DNA from 4 places in the Streptomyces sp. NPDC046925 genome. Region 1 is predicted to be linked to each of the others. Evidence: riboswitches for the same ligand, from Rfam matches in the RefSeq annotation. Region 1 holds a riboswitch; each other region holds the start of a gene.
What was found. A riboswitch is a leader RNA that binds a small molecule or an ion and turns the genes downstream of it on or off. The one in region 1 is predicted to bind cobalamin.
Positions count from the first base shown of each region.

Region 2: it holds a riboswitch for cobalamin, as region 1 does, so the genes downstream of both, ABZ906_RS32720 (ABC transporter substrate-binding protein) here and ABZ906_RS16310 (prenyltransferase/squalene oxidase repeat-containing protein) in region 1, are expected to answer to the same signal.
Region 3: it holds a riboswitch for cobalamin, as region 1 does, so the genes downstream of both, ABZ906_RS25945 (ribonucleoside-diphosphate reductase subunit alpha) here and ABZ906_RS16310 (prenyltransferase/squalene oxidase repeat-containing protein) in region 1, are expected to answer to the same signal.
Region 4: it holds a riboswitch for cobalamin, as region 1 does, so the genes downstream of both, ABZ906_RS29350 (ABC transporter substrate-binding protein) here and ABZ906_RS16310 (prenyltransferase/squalene oxidase repeat-containing protein) in region 1, are expected to answer to the same signal.

Region 1 is NZ_JBEYWZ010000003.1:677,753-681,913, forward strand. Features, by position in the region: gene ABZ906_RS16300 (aldehyde dehydrogenase) at 1-702, opposite strand, end outside; gene ABZ906_RS16305 (MBL fold metallo-hydrolase) at 887-1,936, shown strand; cobalamin riboswitch at 2,037-2,171, shown strand; gene ABZ906_RS16310 (prenyltransferase/squalene oxidase repeat-containing protein) at 2,297-3,517, shown strand; gene ABZ906_RS16315 (SCO2322 family protein) at 3,514-4,161, shown strand, end outside.
Region 2 is NZ_JBEYWZ010000010.1:151,962-156,122, reverse strand. Features, by position in the region: gene ABZ906_RS32735 (ROK family protein) at 1-873, shown strand, start outside; gene ABZ906_RS32730 (Gfo/Idh/MocA family oxidoreductase) at 936-1,862, shown strand; gene ABZ906_RS32725 (hypothetical protein) at 1,972-2,100, opposite strand; cobalamin riboswitch at 2,316-2,445, shown strand; gene ABZ906_RS32720 (ABC transporter substrate-binding protein) at 2,498-4,060, shown strand; gene ABZ906_RS32715 (ABC transporter permease) at 4,062-4,161, shown strand, end outside.
Region 3 is NZ_JBEYWZ010000006.1:343,985-348,145, reverse strand. Features, by position in the region: gene mctP (monocarboxylate uptake permease MctP) at 1-1,305, shown strand, start outside; gene ABZ906_RS25950 (hypothetical protein) at 1,377-2,117, opposite strand; cobalamin riboswitch at 2,225-2,366, shown strand; gene ABZ906_RS25945 (ribonucleoside-diphosphate reductase subunit alpha) at 2,500-4,161, shown strand, end outside.
Region 4 is NZ_JBEYWZ010000008.1:159,886-164,046, forward strand. Features, by position in the region: gene ABZ906_RS29340 (amino acid permease) at 1-999, shown strand, start outside; gene ABZ906_RS29345 (M67 family metallopeptidase) at 1,131-1,553, shown strand; cobalamin riboswitch at 1,517-1,673, shown strand; gene ABZ906_RS29350 (ABC transporter substrate-binding protein) at 1,718-2,692, shown strand; gene ABZ906_RS29355 (iron ABC transporter permease) at 2,740-3,795, shown strand; gene ABZ906_RS29360 (ABC transporter ATP-binding protein) at 3,792-4,161, shown strand, end outside.

The DNA of each region.
Region 1 (4,161 bases):
GCCGACGGAGCCGGTGAAGGACACTTTGTCGATGCCGGGATGCCCGACGAGGTACTCGCTCACCTCGCGGTCGGCCGAGATGATCGAGAGCACGCCCGGCGGCAGCCCCGCCTCGGTGGCGATCTCGGCGAGTATGTAGGCGTCGAGCGGCGCCTCGGGCGAGGTCTTGAGGATCACCGGGCAGCCGGCGAGCAGCGCGGGCGCGAGCTTGGCCGCGGCGGTGAACTGCGGGACGTTCCACGGCACGACGGCCGCCACGACGCCGACCGGCTCGCGCCGGACGAGGATCTTGCCGAGCGCTCCGTCGCGCTCCTCCTCGTAGGTGAAGTTCCGCGCGACGGTGAGCGCCGAGTCCCAGACCATCATCGCGGCGAGGGCCTGCACCATGATGCTGGAGGTGTACGGGGTGCCGTTCTCGGAGCTGATGACACGGGCGATCTCCTCGTGCCGTACGGCGAACGCGTCCTTGATCTTTGTGATGACCTCCATCCGCTCGTCGAGCGTCATCCGGGGCCATGGGCCGTCGTCGAAGGCCTTGCGCGCGGTGGCGACGGCCCGGTCGACGTCGGCGGGCGCGGCGTGCGGCACGCGCGCGAAGACCTGGCCGGTGTGCGGCGAGATCACCTCGATGACGTCCTTGCCGAGGGGGTCCACCAGCTCCCCGCCGATGAAAAGCTGCCCGTGTTCCACGATCTCGGTCATGGCTGACTGCCTCCTGCGGGATTCCGCCTGCGCGGCACGCTTTCTGACACTGTTTCAGAACTGATACCAGTTCTAGTTCCACTAGTCCACGGAGGGCAAGACTCAAGTAGCCTGACGAAAAGGTCGACTTGGGCGATCATTGGAACTAGTTCTAGTTGCGGACGAGAGAAGAAGAGGGCGCCCGATGACGCAGGTGACCGAACCGCAGGTGACCGAGCACGGCGGGGGCGTGTGGAGCATCAAGGTCCCGATCCCCGACAACCCCCTGGGCTTCACCCTCGTCCATCTCCTGGACACCGACGCGGGCCCCGTCCTCATCGACACGGGCTGGGACGACCCCACGTCCTGGGACGCGCTCGCCACCGGCCTCGCCGCCTGCGGCACGTCCGCCGACGCGGTGCACGGCGTCGTCATCACCCACCACCACCCCGACCACCACGGCCTCTCGGCCAAGGTCCGCGAGGCATCGGGCGCGTGGATCGCGATGCACGAGGCGGACGCGTCGGTCGTACGCCGCACGCGGACCGGGCCGCCCGCGCGCTGGTTCGACTACATGGCGGAGAAGCTGACGGCCGCGGGCGCCCCCGCCGACCATCTGGCCCCGCTGCTCGCCGCACGTGACGCGGGCCGCGCGCCCCGCCTGCCGGGCCTGGCCGCCGCGCTCCCCGACCGCGACATCACGCCGGGCGAACTGCTCGAACTACCGGGACGCAGGCTCCGCGCGATCTGGACCCCCGGCCACACGCCGGGCCACGTCTGCCTGCACCTGGAGGAGGAGCACCCGGCGCGGCTGCCCGGGCACGGGCGGCTGTTCTCCGGCGACCATCTGCTCCCCGGCATCACCCCGCACATCGGCCTGTACGAGGACCCCGACGACGACACGGTCACCGACCCCCTGGGCGACTACATCGACTCCCTGGAGCGCATCGGCCGCCTGGGCGCCGCCGAGGTGCTGCCCGCCCACCAGTACGCGTTCACGGACGCCCCGGCCCGCGTCCGGGAGATCCTGGCCCACCACGAGGAGCGCCTCACCGACCTGCTCGCCCTCCTCGCCGAACCCCTCACCCCCTGGCAACTCGCCGAGCGGATGGAGTGGAACCGCCCCTGGGACCAGATCCGCTACGGCTCGCGCAACATCGCCGTCTCCGAGGCCGAGGCACACGTACGGCGCCTGGTGAAGCTGGGCCGCGCGGAGGCGGTGGGCAACGATCCGGTGCGGTACCGGGCGGTGTGACCTTCACGGCGGGCCGTGCGACCTCCGCGGCGGGCCGTGTGGCCTCCGCGGGGAGCCGGTGCGGCCTTCGGGCGGGGGCGGGCAGCCCGGGCCGCTGCCCTACGGGCCGGTAGAGTGGGCTCGTCGTCATCATGCCCGTACAGGGGGAAGCCGGTGCGAATCCGGCGCTGACCCGCAACCGTATGCCGCACCCGCGCGGTAAGCCGGAATGCCCGGTACGGAACATGACCGGCTCGCGTCATCGGAACCGCCGATGACCGGCACCGTCGAGGTATACGGAGCCGGAGCCGCCCGGTGCCCGTGCCCAGCTACGCGCCCGTGCTGCCTCCGCTCCCCGCAGGGAGAGGCACCCGCCGCATCATGAACGTTCGCCGCAGCGCAGCGGTCCTGGCCGCCGTCGCCGTGTTCGGTTCGGTCGCCGCCCCGGCCGCCTTCGCGGACACCGCGTCCCCGTCGCCCTCCGCCAAGCTGCCCTCCGGCCTCTACGGCGACAGCGACCCCAAGTTCGACGGGGTGTTCCGGCAGTCGTACGCCCTGCTCGCCCAGGACTCGGCCGGTGTGAAGCCCGCCGCCAAGGCCGTCGACTGGCTGACGGGGCAGCAGTGCGCGAGCGGCGGTTTCGCCGCGTTCCGGGCCGACGCGGGCGAGCCGTGCGACTCCAAGACCATGGTCGACAGCAACTCGACCGCCGCCGCCGTGCAGGCGCTCGGCGCGCTCGGGGGCCAGGACAAGACCGTCAAGAAGAGCGTCGACTGGCTGAAGTCGGTGCAGAACGGCGACGGCGGCTGGGGCTACAACCCCGGCATGGACTCCGACGCCAACTCCACCGGCATCGTCATCGGCGCCCTGACCGCCGCGGGCCAGAAGCCGCAGTCGGTGAAGTCGCAGGATGGCAAGTCCGCGTACGACGCGCTGCCCGCGCTCTCCATGAGCTGCGACAAGGACGGCGGCGCCTTCGGCCTCGCGGACGTCAAGACCGGCAAGCTCTCGCCGAACGCGGACGCCACGGCGGCCGGTGTCCTCGGCGGCCACGGCAAGGGTCTGGTCGTCGACGAGGCGAAGAAGGAAGCCGCCGCCCCCAAGTGCGAGAAGGCCAAGACCGCCGAGCAGGCCGCGTCGAACGGCACGGGCTACCTCCTGAAGACCCTCGCCGAGGGCGACGACCACCTGATGTCCTCGCTGCCCGGCGCCAAGAACATGCCCGACCTCGGCAACACCGCGGACTCCGTGCTCGCGCTCGCCGCGGCCGGTCAGCCGGAGCAGGCGAAGAAGTCGGCCGAGTGGCTGTCGAAGAACTCCGCACAGTGGGCAGAGAAGTCCGGCCCCGCCGCCTACTCCCAGCTGATCTTCGCCGCCCACGCCGCGGGCATGGACCCGCGTGACTTCGGCGGCGCCGACCTCGTCAAGCAGCTCAACGCGCAGGGTCCCGCCCCGCAGGCTGCCGAGAAGGGCGACGAGAAGAAGGACAGCGACGACGACGGCAGCGGCGTCAGCATCTGGTGGATCATCGGCGTCGGCATGGTCGCCGGTATCGGCATCGGCTTCCTGTACAGCGGCAACAAGAAGAAGCAGCAGCTGTGACGCGGGGTCGCGCGCGGTGCGGGCGCCTGCTGGTCGGGGCGCTCGTCGCCGCCCTGCTCGGTGTCCTCGCCGCCGCCCCCGCACAGGCCGCCGGTTACCGCTACTGGTCCTTCTGGGACCGGGACGGCTCCTCGTGGGCGTACGCGAGCCAGGGGCCGAGCACCGCACGCCCCGACGACGGGTCCGTGCAGGGCTTCCGGTTCTCCGTGTCCGAGGACTCCAAGGACGCCGCGAAGCCGCGCGGCGCCGCCGACTTCGACACGATCTGCGCCAAGACCCCCGCCAAGGACGACCGCAAGCGGATCGCCCTAGTCATCGACTTCGGCACGGCCGCTGACGCCCCCGACGGCGAGACCCCGCAGCAGCGGCGTACCGCCTGCGCGCTGATCGCGGACGACGCGACGAGCGCGGACGCCCTCGCCGCGGTCGCCGGTCCGCTGCGCTACGACAGCAACGCCCTGCTGTGCGCCATCGCCGGCTACCCGAAGTCGGGCTGCGGCGAGCAGGTCGCGGGCAACGGAGAGCCCCAGAAGAAGAAGTCGGCCGCGAGCGAGGCAGGCGACAAGGAGGGCGGCTCCGGCGGCCCCTCCGTCGGCCTGATCGCGGGCGTCGCCGCCGTCGCCCTGCTCGGCGTGGCCGCCCTC
Region 2 (4,161 bases), on a different contig from region 1:
CCCGCCAAGGTCATCGACACCCTGGCCGGCTGGTTCCTGCCCCTGCTCGCCGAAGCCGGGACCGAGCCGGGCAAGGTGGCGGGGATCGGCATGTCCGTCCCCGGCCCCGTCGACTTCGAGCTCGGCCAGGTCATCCAACCGCCGATCATGCCGGGCTGGGACCGCTTCCCCATCCGGGAACAGATGCAGGCGGCGTACGCGGAGCAGGTCGGCGCCTCGCTGGAACCCGGCCCGGTGCCCGTCCTGGTCGACAACGACGCCAACCTCATGGCGTACGCCGAGCACCGCGCGGGCCATGCGGACTGCGCCGCGTTCCTGCTCATCAAGGCATCGACCGGTATCGGCGCGGGAGTTGTCGTCGGCGACGAGGTCTACCGCGGCATCGACGGCGGCGCCGGCGACATCGGCCACATCCGGCTGCACGACCGGCCCGACGCGCTGTGCATGTGCGGCTCCTACGGCTGCCTCGCCGCGGTCGCCAGCGGACGCGCCCTGGCCGGACAGCTCTCCGCGCTCGGCATTCCCACCACGTCCGGTTCGGGCGTGCACCAGCACCTGGCCGACGGCCAGCCCGACGCCATCCGCCTGGCCAGGGAGGCGGGCCAGCGCGTCGGGGAGGTGCTTGCCACCGTGGTCACCCTGCTCAACCCCGGCGTCCTGATGCTCGCAGGCGACCTCGCCGGAGCCCCCTTCATGACCGGCGTACGCGAACTGCTCTACCAGCGCGCCATGCCCCGCACCACGGCCAACCTGAACGTGGTCACCGCACAACTGGGGGACCGGGCAGGCCTGATGGGCGCGGGCGAGATGGTCGTGGAACACCTCTACTCGCCGGATCGCGCGGACGCACGACTGGACGCGTCGACGCCCTGACCGACGACACCACCACCTACGCACTACGCACAAGCGCAAGCACACGCTTGAACGGAGACCCCATGAGCGACAGCAGCTCCCGCCCTTCGCCCGCCGAGCCCGCCGACTCCGCCGCCGGTTCGCCCGCGCCGGTGAGGGTCGGCCTGGTCGGTGCCGGGCCGTGGGCGCGCGTCATGCATGCGCGGATGCTGGCCGCCGGACCCGAGACGACGCTGGCCGCCGTGTGGGCCCGCCGCCCGGAAGCGGCGGCCGAGACCGCGGCGCCCTACGGTGCGGCCGTCGCCGCGAGCTTCGACGAACTCCTCGACCACTGCGAGGCCGTCGCCTTCGCCGTACCCCCCGCCGTCCAGGCCGAGTTGGCGCCCCGCGCCGCGAAGGCCGGCAAGGCGCTGCTGCTCGAAAAGCCCCTGGCCCCGGATCTCGCCGGGGCGCGGCGTGTGGCGGACGCGGTCGAGGAAGCGGGCGTGGTCTCCCAACTCGTCCTCACCAAGCGCTATCACCCGGCCACCCGCGCCTTCCTGGAAGCGGCGCGGCACGTGGAGGTCACCGGCGCCCGCTCCTGCTACCTCCACGGCGCCTTCCTGGGCGGGGACTTCGCCACCGCCTGGCGCATGGAGCACGGCGCACTGCTCGACCTTGGCCCGCACCTCCTCGATCTCCTCGACACCGCTGTCGGCCCCATCACCTCCGTACGCTCCACCGGAGACCCGCGCCGCTGGACCGAGCTGACCTGCGAACACGAGAACGGCGCGGTGAGCCAGGCCTCGCTCTCGGGCTCCGTACGGCTTCCGCGGGCCCGCACCCGGGTGGAACTGCTCGGCCCCGGCGACGAACTCGTCTACGACACGGCGGAACTGGACCACGAGGAATGCTGGCCCGTGCTGCGCCGAGAATTCGCACACGCGGTACGCGCCAACCGCTCCACGCCGATCGACGCCCGCCGGGGCCTGCGCATCCAGCAGCTTTTGGCGTGGGCGGCGGAGGGCTGACGGTCGGAGACCCCGAGGTGGCCTGCCATCGGGCAGCATCACCACGCCGCGCGAAGACGACCCCTTCCACAACCGCCCCGGCGTCGTCCGGAAGCTGTGCCCGCACCCTTCACTTCCGGCGGCGCAGGAACAGCCAGATGCGGGTGGCCATCGCGCCGATGACCACGACGGCGACCGTGATCTGTACCCATCGCGGGAGGGCGCCTGATCCGGGGAGGTACAGGGCGAACGGGATCATGGGCGGCACCGTGGGGCGAGCCGCTGTGTGAGGTCATCCACCGGGTGGCTCCTCGGGTTCGGGGCGGGTGGATCGGCGTCTGGTTCGTGGTCGTCGGGGGTGGAATCCGCCGATCCGTCGACTATCTCACCTGAGGTCCGGGCAGCTCCGCTCCACACGCCCGGGGGGCCTGCTCCGTCGCCTCGTACGCAACAATGAGCACACGAGGCGACGGGAACCAGGAAGCCGGTGTGAGTCCGGCGCGGTCCCGCCACTGTGACCGGGGAGCGATCCTCCTGCACGCCACTGTCCGCTGACGCGGGCGGGAAGGCGGAGGCGAGCGACGATCCGGGAGTCAGGAGACTGACCCGTCGCCGGTCTGACTGCAGGGGCGAGGACACCCCGGAGAGGATCGACTGTGCTCACGCATGCCCGCACGGAGCCCGAGCAGCGGCCACAGCCCGGCAGACGAGGGGTGCTGGCCGCCGGAGGAGCCCTGGCACTGACCGCGTCCGGCCTGCTCACCGGCTGCGGCGCAGACGGGAAGGACGGGGGTGGAAGCGACCGGTTCCGCGCGGCGTTCACGGCCGGCGGCTCCCGGGAAACCCTCGACCCCCACGTCGCCCCCAACTTCGTCGACCAGGCCCGCGCCAAGGCCCTGTACGACACGCTCGGTACGTACGCGGACGACATGTCGGTCCGAGCGCGGCTCGCGGAGTCCTGGGAGAGCGACGCCTCGGGCACCCGGTGGCGCATACGCCTGCGCGGGGCGCACTTCCACGACGGCAGGCCCGTCACCGCGAAGGACGTCCTCTACAGCTACCGCCGGGCCGCCGACCCCGCCACCGGCTCGCCCTCCCAAGTGCTGCTCTCCTCGATCGACTTCGCCGCCAGTAAGGCCGACGGCGAACGCTCCGTGGTCTTCCGGCTGAAGGCGCCGAACTTCGAGTTTCCCACCGTCCTCGCCGGACCCGGCACCGAGATCATCCCCGAGGGGACGAAGGACTTCCGCAAGCCCGTCGGCTCCGGCCCCTTCACCTATGTGTCGTTCACCCCCGGAGGCACCGCCCGCTACCGCCGCTGGGCGGACCACTGGGACGGTGCCCCGCACATCGCCGAGCTCGAAATCGTCCCGGCGAACGACGAGGCGGCGCGGCTCAACGCGCTGCTCTCCGGGCAGGTGCACTACGCCGCCGACATGGCCGGATCCTCCGTGGAACGCCTCAAGAAGGAGGGCTCGACCCGGCTCCTGACGGCCAAGCGGGCGACCGCGCAGCAACTCCTCCTGCGCACCGGACGCGAACCGTTCGACGATCCGCGCCTGGTACGGGCCGTGCAGCTCGGCATCGACCGGGCGGCCCTGGTACGCATCGCGCTGGCCGGCCACGGCGAGAGCGGCAACGACCTGTTCGGCATGGGCCTGCGCGGCTACCCGGACGACCTCGAGCCGCGGGCACGGGATGTCGGCGAGGCGCGCAGGCTGGTGAAGGCGGCAGGGGCCGAGGGGCTGCACATCACTGTGGAGACCAGCTCCGTCGACGCCGCCTGGGAGCCGGCCGCTGACCTGATGGCGCGCCAGCTGCGCGAGGTCGGGCTGAAGCTGAGCGCCAACACCCGCGCGTCCAGCACGTACTTCTCCGAGATCAAGACGAAGGGCGTCGCCGCCTTCAACACCACCTCCACGCTGCCCGTCTCCGACTTCCTGCAACAGCGGGTGCGCGGCGGAGCGGCCCGCAACCAGACGCAGTACGCCTCGAAGAAGTTCGACACGCTGCTCGAGCGGGCCCGCACCACCCGCGACGAGCAGGACCGGCTGAGCCTGCTCGCCCGGGCCCAGAAGATCGCCCGCGACGCATCGGGACTGCTGGTGTGGGCGTTCTCCGACGCCAACGACGCCGTCGACGCGTCCGTACGCGGCCTGCGTGCGGCACCGCCGAACTCGCACGACTGGGCCCGCTTCGACCGGGTCCGCATCGGCTGAGGTGCGCGCCTACATCCTGCGGCGCTCACTCCTTGCGCTGGTCCAGTGTCTGGTCGTCCTGGTGGCGGTGTTCGCCGTCGGCTCGCTCCTGCCCGGCGACA
Region 3 (4,161 bases), on a different contig from region 1:
GGATACGTGACCACCTCGGACTTCGTGCGCGGGCGCTTCGGCTCCAAGGGGCTCTCGCTGGCCGTCGCGGTCACCGGCATCCTCGCCACGATGCCGTACATCGCGCTCCAGCTGGTCGGCATCCAGGCCGTGCTCGACGTCATGGGCGTCGGCGGCGGTCCCGACACCAACTGGTTCATCAAGGACCTGCCGCTCCTGATCGCGTTCGCGGTGCTCGCCGCGTACACGTACTCGTCGGGTCTGCGCGCCCCCGCGCTGATCGCGTTCGTGAAGGACGGCCTGATCTACCTCGTCATCGCCGTCGCGATCATCTACATCCCGATCAAGCTCGGCGGATTCGACGCGATCTTCTCGGCGGCGAACGACAAGTTCTCCGCGGCCAACGAGGCGGCGGGCAAGCCCGTGGCGGGTCTCGCGCCGGGGCACACCGGGCAGTGGACCTACGCCACGCTCGCGCTCGGGTCCGCGCTCGCGCTGTTCATGTACCCGCACTCGATCACGGCGACGCTCTCCTCCAAGAGCCGCAACGTGATCCGCCGCAACACCACGATCCTGCCGCTCTACTCGCTGATGCTGGGCCTGCTGGCGCTGCTCGGCTTCATGGCGATCGCGGCCGGGGTCAAGGTGGAGAACGGGCAGCTGGCCATTCCGCAGCTGTTCGAGAACATGTTCCCCGACTGGTTCACCGGCGTCGCGTTCGCCGCCATCGGCATCGGCGCCCTCGTGCCCGCCGCGATCATGTCGATCGCGGCCGCGAACCTCTTCACCAGGAACATCTACAAGGACTTCCTCAAGCCGGACGCGACGCCCGAGCAGGAGACGAAGGTCTCCAAGCTGGTCTCGCTCCTGGTGAAGGTGGGCGCGCTCGCCTTCGTCCTCACCATGGACAAGACGGTCGCGATCAACTTCCAGCTCCTGGGCGGCATCTGGATCCTGCAGACCATGCCCGCACTGGTCGGCGGCCTGTTCACGCGCTGGTTCCACCGCTGGGCGCTGCTCGCCGGCTGGGCGGTCGGCATGGTCTACGGAACGGCCGCCGCGTACGGTGTCGCCTCGCCGACGCAGAAGCACTTCGGCGGCTCGTCGGACGAGATCCCCGGCATCGGCGAGATCGGCTACATCGGCCTCACGGCGTTCGTCCTGAACGTGTTGGTCACCGTGGCCCTCACCTTCGTCCTGCGCGCCGTGAAGGCCCCTGACGGCATCGACGAGACCTCCCCCGGCGACTACACCGCGGACGTCGGCGACCCCGGCGTCGTGGAGGAGCTTCCCCCGGCCACGGCGGGAGCGCCGGTCGGGCACTGAGCCGTCCTACGCAAGCGAATGACACGGGCCGCCGGAGCAATCCGGCGGCCCGTCGTCGTATGCGTACGGCGTCACGAGGTCCTGTAGAGATCCGTCCGGACGTGTGCGGCCGCCTTGGCCGCCGCGAGTATCGCCACGTCCTTGTCGGTGCCCGCGTCCACCAGGACGAGCACGCCGCCGACCCGCACCTCGACCTTGTGGCGCGCGGTGCCGTCGTACTCGTCGCCGCCCGTGGTCCGCGTGCTCTCCACGATGGCTTCGTCGCCGAGGTCCGGCAGCTTCCCGGCCGTGTGGTGCTCCCGAACCGGAGCCGCCTCGGTGTCGACGGTGACGCGGGGGCATGCGTCGTTGAGCTGCCTGCGCAGCGTGACGTGGCGCTTCGCCCGCTCGACCGGCATCGAGACCAGGGCCACGTGGACGAACGGGTCCTTGTCCTCGATCGCGCCCGGGAAGGGCCGCACCGTGTGGCCCGCGCTGTTCCCCCGCAGTCGCGCCAACTCCTCGCGCGCGTCCTTGCCGGGAGCGCAGCTGCCCCAATCGCCGCCGCCGTACTGCTGACCGAAGGCGCCGGTGGTGACGTCGTATGCCTTGGCCTTCGGCCCGACCTCCTTCGCGGGCAGCAGAGCGGCCTTGAGTTCGGCCTCCGTGAAGACCTTGCGGGGATCGGCCTCGCCGTCGACCCCGACCTCCCCGGTCCGCTTCTGCGTCGGCACGGGCTTCGGATCGGCCGCCTTCACCTGGTCCTCACCGCCGCCGCACGCGCTGAGCAGCGTCATCAACAGCGCGGCACAACCCGCGACCCGAGCTCGCACACCGACTCCCCCCGTTGGGCCATCAGTTCGGCCTCCAGTTCGGCCTTCAGTTCGGCCGCCACCCTAGAGGATCCACGCACCGACACAAGATATGGGGCTGCCGCTCAGAGCCAGCACAAGATGTATGCTCGTGCTCGCTGTCGCCGCAGGGGAATCCGGTGCAAGTCCGGAACTGTCCCGCAACGGTGTATGAGTACGTATTTGTCGTACCCATGAGTCCGAGGACCTGCCGACAGTGCACCCGTTCCGTCCGGTTCGGGTGCCGACGACGTCCGGGCCTCGTGGAATGGGCTGGTGGACGCGGAGCACCGCCCTGCCCGGGCGCGCCCGTGTGTCACTCCTGCCCTCCCTCAAGGCTCCGAGCCGAGCGAGGGAGTGCTCCGTGACCATCGCGCCAGCCGAACCTGCGTCAGCGCAGACCACCGACGGTCAGCAGACCGCCGACGGCCCGGGAACCGCGCTGCTGCGTACCCTGACCGAACTGACCGCCGACCTCCCCGACGCCGACCCCGGCAGAGTCGCCGCCGCCGCGCTGCGGGGCCGCTCGGCCAAGGCCGATGTGGCGGAGCTGCGGGAGCTGGCGACCGAGGCGGCTGCCGGGCTCATCTCCGAGGACCCCACGTACTCGCAGCTGGCGGCCAGGCTCCTCACGCTCAGCATCCGGGAGGAGGCCGCGTCGCAGGGCGTGCGCAGCTTCTCCGACTCGGTCGCCGTGGGGCATCGCGAGGGCCTGATCGCGGACCGCACCGCCGCGTTCGCCGTGGACCACGCGGAGCGCCTGGACGGTCTCGTGGACGACGCCATCGAGGACGGCGCCGACTTCCGCTTCGGCTACTTCGGCCTGCGCACCCTGCACAGCCGCTATCTCCTGCGCCATCCGATCACCCGGCACGTCATCGAGACCCCGCAGCACTTCATGCTGCGCGTGGCGAGCGGCCTCGCCGAGGACGGCAGCGCCCGCTCGGTGGACGAAGTCGCCTCCCTGTACCGCCTGATGAGCCGCCTGGACTACCTGCCGTCGTCGCCGACGCTCTTCAACTCCGGCACGCGGCATCCGCAGATGTCGTCCTGCTACCTCCTCGACTCCCCGCTGGACGAGCTGGACTCCATCTACGACCGCTACCACCAGGTCGCGCGCCTCTCCAAGCACGCGGGCGGCATCGGCCTCTCGTACTCCCGCATCCGCGCCCGCGGTTCGCTGATCCGCGGCACGAACGGGCACTCCAACGGCATCGTGCCGTTCCTGAAGACCCTGGACGCGTCGGTCGCCGCCGTGAACCAGGGCGGCCGGCGCAAGGGCGCGGCCGCCGTCTACCTGGAGACGTGGCACTCCGACATCGAGGAGTTCCTGGAGCTGCGCGACAACACGGGTGAGGACGCCCGTCGCACGCACAACCTCAACCTCGCGCACTGGATCCCGGACGAGTTCATGCGCCGGGTCGCCGCCGACCAGGACTGGTCGCTGTTCTCCCCGGCCGACGTGCCCGAGCTCGTCGACCTGTGGGGCGACGACTTCGACGCCGCCTACCGCAAGGCCGAGGCCGCCGGGCTGGCCCGCAAGACCATCCCGGCCCGCGACCTCTACGGCCGCATGATGCGCACCCTCGCGCAGACCGGCAACGGCTGGATGACGTTCAAGGACGCCGCCAACCGCACCGCCAACCAGACGGCGGAGCCCGGCCACACCGTCCACTCCTCCAACCTCTGCACGGAGATCCTGGAGGTGACGGACGACGGGGAGACGGCCGTCTGCAACCTGGGCTCGGTGAACCTCGGCGCGTTCGTGGACACGGCTGCCGGTGACATCGACTGGCAGCGGCTGGACGAGACCGTCCGTACCGCCGTCACGTTCCTCGACCGCGTCGTGGACATCAACTTCTACCCGACCGAGCAGGCGGGCCGCTCGAACGCCAGGTGGCGTCCGGTGGGCCTGGGCGCGATGGGCCTCCAGGACGTCTTCTTCCAGCTGAAGCTGCCCTTCGACTCCCCCGCCGCGCGCGCCCTCTCGACGCGCATCGCCGAGCGGATCATGCTCGCCGCATAC
Region 4 (4,161 bases), on a different contig from region 1:
GGCGCCAACCTGATCTCCGTGAAGCTCTTCGGCGAGCTCGAGTTCTGGTTCTCGATGGTCAAGGTCACCGCGATCATCGGCATGATCCTGATCTGCGCCGGCATCCTCACCATCGGCTTCTCCGACGCCGGTGACACCGCCTCCGTGACCCACCTGTGGGACCAGGGCGGCTTCTTCCCGAACGGCATCGGCTCCACGCTGATGACGCTCCAGATCGTGATGTTCGCCTTCCTCGCCGTCGAGCTGGTCGGCGTCACCGCGGGCGAGTCCAAGGACCCCAAGACCGTCCTGCCCAAGGCCATCAACACCGTGCCGTGGCGCATCGCCGTCTTCTACGTCGGCGCGCTCATCATGATCCTCTCGGTCGTGCCGTGGACGGAGTTCGTGCCGGGCGTCTCGCCGTTCGTCGCCGCCTTCGACAAGATGGGCCTCGGCGTCGGCGCCGCGATCGTCAACTTCGTCGTCCTGACGGCCGCGCTCTCCTCCTGCAACTCCGGCATGTACTCCACCGGCCGCATGCTGCGTGACCTGGCGCTCAACGGCCAGGGACCGGCGTTCTTCACCAAGCTCACGAAGAACGGCCTGCCGCTCGTGGGCACCACCTTCTCCGCCGCGCTGATGCTGGTCGGCGTCTGGATCAACTACCAGTGGCCGGGCGAGGCGTTCAACTACGTCGTCTCCTTCGCGACCATCTCCGGCATGTGGGCCTGGATCATGATCCTGGTCTGCCAGATCAAGTACCGCCGCAAGGCCGACCGCGGCGAGCTCCCGCAGTCCACCTTCCGGGCGCCGGGCGCTCCGTACACGAGCTGGTTCGCGCTCGCCTTCATCGCGATGGTCATCGTGATGATGGGCATCGACAAGGACGCGCGGATCTCGCTCTACGCGGCTCCGGTGTGGGCGCTGATCCTCGGCATCGGCTACCTGGCCATGCAGCGCAAGAACAAGGCGTCGGCGGGCGGCGGCCAGTCGGGCCCGAAGGACGCGGTCAAGTCCTGACCGACGGGTTCTGACCGACGGGGCCCGCCCGACGGGTCCCGATCACCGTCTGATCACCGCTGATCCCAGCATGTGGGCCGGTTCGTACCACTCTTCGGTACGGGCCGGCCCTTCTGCTTATCCTGGCTGCCATGCTGACCCTCACCCAGGCCCTCCACGACCAGATCGTCGCGCACGCGCGCCAGGACCACCCCGACGAGGCCTGCGGTGTGGTCGCGGGCCCCGAGGGCACCGGCCGCCCGGAACGCTTCATCCCGATGCTGAACGCGGCCCGCTCGCCCACGTTCTACGAGTTCGACTCGACCGACCTGCTCAAGCTCTACCGCGAGATGGACGACCGCGACGAGGAGCCGGTGATCGTCTACCACTCGCACACGGCGACCGAGGCATACCCCTCGCGCACGGACATCTCGTACGCGAACGAGCCCGCCGCCCACTACGTCCTGGTCTCCACGGCCGACACCGACGACGCGGGCGAGTTCCAGTTCCGCTCCTTCCGGATCGTCGAGGGCGAGGTCACCGAAGAAGAGGTGAAGGTCGTCCAGGCATACTGAGCTCACCTTTCGGGCGGCAGGACCCAGGAAGCCGGTGCGAATCCGGCACGGTCCCGCCACTGTGACCCCTCCCCTCGCGGGCGGGGCAGTCAGGAACTGACCTGCCGCCTCTTTCTCCCACGACGCAGGGGACGCGGAAATCCCCTGGAGGAGGCAGCTCAGCCATGTCCCGCCCCATACGCGCGACCCTGCGCGTGCTCATAGCCGCGGCCCTGCTCACCCCGCTCGCCGCGTGCTCGTCCACCTCCGACGGCAGCACGTCCAAGCCGGAGTCCAAAGCCCCCGGCTTCCCGTACACGGTCACGAACTGCGGCGTGAAGACGACGTACGACGCCCCGCCGAAGCGTGCCGTGACGATGAACCAGCACGCGACGGAAGTCATGCTCGAACTGGGCCTGGAGGACCGCCTGGCCGGGACGGCGTACCTCGACGACAAGGTCCTGCCGAAGTACGCGAAGGCGTACGCGGACACCCCCGTCCTCGCCAAGGAGTACCCCTCGTACGAGAAGCTCCTGGCCGCGAACCCCGACTTCGTCTACGGCGGCTACGCGAGCGCCTTCCTCGCGGGCGAGGGCCGCAGCCGCGCGGCCCTGGCCAAGTCCGGCATCGAGAGCCGCCTGAACGTCGAGGGCTGCGCGAAGAAGGCCGTGACCATGGACGACGTCTACCGCGAGGTGCGGCAGGTCGGCTCCACCTTCGGGGTACGGGCGCGCGCCGACCAGTGGGTCAGTGGCGCCGAACGCGAACTGGCGGACGCGGCGAAGAAGACGCAGGACCGCGAGCCCGTCCCCGTCTTCGTCTACGACAGCGGCGACAAGAGCGCGTTCACGGCGGGCGGCCGGGGCATCGGCAACGACATCATCGAACGGGCCGGCGGCCGCAACGTCTTCGCCGACCTGGACAAGTCCTTCGGCGACGCGTCCTGGGAATCGGTCGTCGACCGCAACCCCGAGGTGATCGTCATCCTCGACTACGGCGGCACGACGGTGGCCCAGAAGAAGAAGCGCCTCCTCGACGACCCGGTCCTGGCAGACGTCCCCGCCATCAAACACAAGCGCTTCGCGACCCTGCCGCTGTCGGACGCGGTCACGGGGGTGAGAGCACCGACGGCGGTGAACAAGCTGGCGGACCAGCTGTGAACATCCAGCCCGTCCGGCGTTTGAGGACGAACTCGGCGAAGCCGGTGATGTACGGCAACCGGGACGGGGTCAACAGAAAGCTCCGTTACGGCGCGGTTGTCACAGGGCTGCTCGCGGCCCTCGCGGCAGCGGTCGTCGCGGGGCTTGCGCTGGGCTCCGTCCGCATCCCGGCGCCCCAGGTACTGGAGATCCTCACGGGGAGGGCGGAGCTCTCCCCGTTCCGCACCATCGTCCTGGACGTAAGACTCCCCAGGGTCCTGCTCGGCGCAGCCGTAGGCGCCGGGCTCGCAGTCATCGGCACGGTCCTCCAGGCCCTGGTGAGGAACCCCCTGGCCGACCCGTTCCTGCTCGGCGTCTCCTCCGGCGCCTCGGCCGGAGCCGTCGCCGTCATCGTCCTCGGCAGCGTCTTCGGCCTCGGCGCGGGACTCGCCACCACCGTCACCATCCCGGCCGCCGCCTTCGCGGGAGCCCTGCTCTCCCTGCTCGTCGTCTACACCCTGGCCAGATCGGGAGGCGGCGGCTTCGCCACCGGCCGACTGATCCTCGCCGGAGTGGCCGTCTCGTACATCCTCTCCGCCCTGACCAGCCTCATCCTGATCATGGCCGACAGCGCGGACCACCTGAAGGAAGTCCTGTACTGGACGCTGGGCGGCCTCGGCAGCGCCCGCTGGGACATGCTCGCCCTGCCCGGCACCGCCCTCATCGCGGGCACGGCGCTGCTCATCGCCCTGGCCCGCCCCCTCGACCTGCTCCTGGTCGGCGAGGAGGGCGCCACCGTCCTCGGCCTGGACACGGCCCGCTTCCGCGCCGCCGTCTTCGTCCTCGCCTCGCTCCTGACCGGCGTACTCGTCGCGTACAGCGGAGCCATCGGCTTCGTCGGCCTGATGGTCCCGCACGCCGCCCGGATGCTGGTCGGCGCCGCCCACCGGGCGCTCCTGCCGGTGGTGGCCCTGATGGGCGCGGTGTTCCTGGTGGCCGCCGACCTCGCCGCGCGCACGGTCGCGGCGCCGCAGGACATCCCGGTGGGTGTCCTGACCGCGCTGACGGGCGGCCCGTTCTTCCTGTGGATGCTGCGAAGGAACCGTACGGAGGCAACCGCATGAGCAACCCGGCGGCGATCCTGACCACCGAGTCCCTCACCTACCGCACGAGTGGGAAAACCCTCGTCGACGACGTCACCCTGCACGCCGCCAGGGGCGAGACCGTCGGCCTCGTCGGCCCCAACGGCAGCGGCAAGACCACCCTCCTGCGCTGCGTCTACGGCACCCTCACGCCCACCGGCGGCCGCGTACTCCTGGACGGCGACGATCTCGCGACCCGCTCGGCCAAGGACCGCGCCCGCCGTATCGCCACCGTCCCGCAGGACGGACACACCGGCTTCGAGCTCACCGTCCGGCAGATCGTCGCCATGGGCCGCTCCCCGCACAAACGCTTCTGGGAGGCGGACACCGCGCAGGACGCCGCCCTGG